DNA from 2 places in the Anaerotruncus sp. DFI.9.16 genome. Region 1 is predicted to be linked to the other one. Evidence: predicted binding sites of a transcription regulator. Region 1 holds the regulator's gene; the other holds the start of a gene.
What was found. The regulator HrcA, encoded in region 1, represses chaperone genes, less so after heat shock. The targets are predictions, from matches to a motif close to TGTTAGCACTCNNNNNNNNNGAGTGCTAACA.
Positions count from the first base shown of each region.

Region 2: the regulator HrcA is predicted to act here: its motif matches at 845-875, upstream of groES (co-chaperone GroES).

Region 1 covers NZ_JANFZX010000058.1:304-2,502, reverse strand. The annotation lists gene dnaK (molecular chaperone DnaK) at 1-28, opposite strand, end outside; gene grpE (nucleotide exchange factor GrpE) at 124-657, opposite strand; gene hrcA (heat-inducible transcriptional repressor HrcA) at 686-1,714, opposite strand; gene NE609_RS14545 (HPr family phosphocarrier protein) at 1,998-2,199, shown strand, end outside.
Region 2 covers NZ_JANFZX010000012.1:30,452-32,650, reverse strand. The annotation lists gene NE609_RS07160 (D-2-hydroxyacid dehydrogenase) at 1-695, opposite strand, end outside; gene groES (co-chaperone GroES) at 927-1,211, shown strand; gene groL (chaperonin GroEL) at 1,258-2,199, shown strand, end outside.

The DNA.
Region 1 (2,199 bases):
CTAAGTCGATACCGATGATTTTTCCCATAATAAAAGCCCTCCAGATCTATTAAACTTAATTTTTACGAAAGGGATATCGTTTCGCGGCTCTGCCGCGGAATCGTCTGAACCTGATTTGCGCCGTCAGTTGGCGACCTTGACCATCGCGTGCCGGATGATCCGGTCCCCGAGCTTGTAGCCCTTCTGGAACACCTCGACGATGACGCCCGCCTCGGCGTCCTCATCCTCCACATGCATGACCGCGTTGTGGAAGTCGGGGCTGAAGACGTCGCCCGCCGCGCCGAACTCCTCGACGCCGAGCTTGGCGAAAACGTCCTTAAAGTTTTGCAGGATCATCTCGACGCCCTTTTTGAATTCGGCGTCGGTGCAGGGCGCCGCGAGCGCCCGCTCGATCGTGTCCACGACCGGCAAAAACTGCGCGACCGCGGCGGCGGTGGCCTGCGGGTAGATCGCTTCCTTCTCCCGGACGCTCCGCTTGCGGAAGTTGTCGTATTCCGCCATCGTGCGCAGCAGCTTGTCGTTCAGGGAATCGACCTGCTCCCTGAGGAGTTCGGCCTCGCTCTTTTCGGGGGCGGTCTGTTCAGCCTCCTGCGCGGGGGCCTCCTCCCGCTCCTGCGGCTCCGCCTGCGGAGCCGTGTCCTTCGTCTCTTCTGCCAAATCTGCTCACAACCTATCTCTGTTATTGTTATTCCTGCTCAAACGTCTCCGCAAGGAGCTTTCCCAGCGTTTTGGAGAAATACTCGATGTGCGGGATGATCTTCGCGTAATCCATGCGCACCGGCCCGATCACGCCGATCGCGCCCGAATTCTGCTCGCCGATCTTGTAGCGCGTGACAACCACCGAGGTGTCCGCCAGCTCGCTCTGGGGGTTCTCCTTGCCGATCGTGATAAAGACCGCGTCGCTTTTGGAGGCGAGCACCCCGAGGAGCTGTTCACGGTTGTTCATCGTCAGCAGCAGGTCGCGGGCGATGTCGGAGAACTCCTTGTAGCCCAGCAGGTTGACGCTGCCGGAGGTGTAAAACTGCCCCTCGTTGATCTCGCGGCAGAGCTCGTACACGGTGGCGAGCACCGGGACGAAGAGGGTGGAGTAGTCGCCGAGGGTCACGGCGATCGAGTTGATGTACCACTGGGAGATGTCCGAAACCGATTTGCCGACCAGGCGGCCGTTGCAGAACTGGTTGAGAAATTCGACGATCTCGGTGGTCAGCCCGAAGTCGACGCGGCAGACCTTGTTTTTGATGACGCCGTTGGTCGCGATGACCAGCACGACGACGGTCCGCGCGCCCGCAGGGACGATCTCGACCCGCTTGACCTGCACCGTCTTGGGGGTGATGGTGGTCGAGACGGTCGCGCACTTGGTGTAGTCGGCGAGGGCCTCGGCCGCGTCCTCCAGGAGCCTGTCGGGATCGGGGTCGCGCACGTTGAAGAGCGCGTCGATCTCGCGCTGCTCCTCCTCCGAGAGGGGCTGGCAGTGCATGAGTTGGTCGACGTAGATGCGGTAGCCCAGATGGGAGGGCACCCGCCCCGCCGAGGTGTGGGGCTGTTCGAGCAGCCCCATGTCGAAGAGCGCCGCCATATCGTTGCGGATGGTGGCGGAGGACACCTGGAAGTCAAGCTTCCGGGCGACCGTCTTGGATCCGACGGGCTCCCCCGTCTCGATATAGGTTTCGACGATGGCCGTCAGGACCTTCAGTTTTCGAATGTCGAGCTTCACCGTTCCCACCTCACATTCCCGTTCCCGGCGAAGGGCTCTTTAGCACTCATTATTTACGAGTGCCAACAACTATAATGTACCACACTTTTCTGCAAAGTCAAGGGAATTCACGAAATGTTTACAGAATTTCTAGCACTCTATATAGTTGAATGCTAATTATGTAAATTATGTACAAACTTTAAAAAATTCATTGTACATATTGACATTGCTTCCATTTTGTAGTTTAATAGGGACAGAGAGAGAATCAATCATTTCACAACCGACAACATAAGGAGGTTTTATCATGATCATCAAAGACGTTATGCTTCACTCCGCGGAGGACCTCCGCCAGTTCATGTATCTCGCCATGCAGTCGTCCGAGGACATCGGCGTGCACACCACCGACGGCAAGATCGCGGACGCGAAATCGATTCTCGGACTGATGGCGCTCGACTACAACAAGCCCGTCAAGGTCGTCACCGAGGACAGCCACTTCATCAAGCAGA
Region 2 (2,199 bases), on a different contig from region 1:
TTGAGCAGCACCGCGCCCGGCTTCATGCGGGAGATCATCTCCGCGTCCACCATGCCGCGGGTCTCGTCGGTCAGCGGGCAGTGGATGCTCACCACGTCCGATTTCGCGAGCAGCTCGCCGAGCGGGACCATCCGGGCCGCGCCGTCTCCGGGCGCGGGACGGCGGCGGCAGGCGAGCACCTCCATGCCGAGCGCGGCGGCGGTCTTCGCCACCGCGCGGCCGATCTCGCCGTAGCCGATGACGCCGAGCGTCCTGCCCGCGAGCTCGAACATCCGCCGCCCGGCGACCTGCGGGTCGGTGGGGGAGACCCAGCGGCCCTCGCGGACGTAGCGGGCGTGCTCCGAGGTGGCGCAGGCGATCGAGAGGAGCAGCGAGATGGTGCTCTGCGCGACCGCCATCGTGCTGTAGGAGGGCACGTTGCGGACCGTCACGCCCGCGCGGCGCGCCGCCTCGAGGTCGATCATGTTGTAGCCGGTGCCGAAGGTGCCCGCGAACCGCAGGCACGGACAGGCGGCGAAGGTCTCCGCGGTGAGGGGCGCGCGGTTGGTGAAGACCGCTTCGGCGTCCCCGATGCGCGCGGCGATCTGCCCGGGCGGGGTGTCGTCATACCATTCCACCGCAAAGCGCGCGGGGTCGAGCGGCAGGCCGCCCGTACCGTACCCCGCGAGAAATCCGTCGAGAACCACTACTTTCATGCCCTGACCTCCCTTGCAGGGACATTGTAACAGAAGCGGGCGCGCATTACAAGAAACTGGAGGCGCGGATGGGCGATTGTTACCAAAATGTTAACATTGAAAATTTTTTGGAAAAGGGCTTGATTTTTAAAAAAAATGTATTAGAATAGTCTTAGCACTCAAAGAGAAAGAGTGCTAACAAATCTCCTTAAATTTGTCAAAAAACTATTATAATAACTGGAGGAATTCATCATGACGATCAAACCATTGGCAGACAGAGTTGTCACAAAGATGGCGGAAGCGGAAGAGACCACCAAGAGCGGCATCATTTTGGCGGGCTCCGCGAAGGAAAAACCGGAAATCGCCGAAGTCCTGGCGGTCGGCCCGGGCGGCCTGGTTGACGGCAAGGAAGTCAAGATGACCGTCAAGGTCGGCGACAAGGTCCTGATGAGCAAGTATTCCGGCACGCAGGTCAAGGTGGACGGCGAGGAATACACCATCGTGCGCCAGAACGACATCCTCGCGATCGTGGAATGATCACAGCCCCGTGAACAATAAATTTTGATATAGGAGACTGATAAATATGGCTAAGGTTATCTGCTATGGCGAGGATGCCCGCAAGGCGCTCCAGGCCGGTATTGACAAGCTTTCCGACACCGTTAAGATCACCCTGGGACCCAAGGGCCGCAACGTCGTGCTCGACAAGAAGTTCGGCGCCCCGCTCATCACCAACGACGGCGTGACGATCGCCAAGGAGATCGAGCTGCCCGACGCGTATGAGAACATGGGCGCGCAGCTGGTCAAGGAGGTCGCGACCAAGACCAACGACGCGGCCGGAGACGGCACCACCACCGCGACCCTGCTGGCGCAGGCGCTGGTGCGCGAGGGCATGAAGAACGTCACCTCGGGCGCGAACCCGATGGCGGTCAAGAAGGGCATCGCCAAGGCGGTCGACGCGGCAGTCGAGTCGCTCAAGGAGAATTCCAAGAAGGTCAAGGGCAGCAAGGACATCGCGCGCGTCGCGTCCGTCTCGTCCGGCGACGAGTTCATCGGCGAACTGATCTCCGAAGCGATGGAGAAGGTTTCCGCCGACGGCGTCATCACGATCGAGGAGTCCAAGACCGCCGAGACCTACACCGACGTGGTCGAGGGCATGCAGTTCGACCGCGGATATATCACCCCCTACATGGTAACCGACACCGAGAAGATGGAAGCCGTCCTCGACGACGCCTACATCCTCATCACCGACAAGAAAATTTCCTCCATCCAGGAGATCCTGCCCCTGCTCGAGCAGGTGGTCCAGGGCGGCAAGAAGCTGCTCATCATCGCTGAGGACGTCGAGGGCGAGGCGCTCTCCACCCTCATCGTCAACCGCCTGCGCGGCACCTTCACCTGCGTCGCGGTCAAGGCCCCCGGCTTTGGCGACCGCCGCAAGGAGATGCTCCAGGATATCGCAATCCTGACCGGCGGTCAGGTCATCAGCGAAGAGGTCGGCCTCGAGCTGAAGGAGACCCAGCTGAACCAG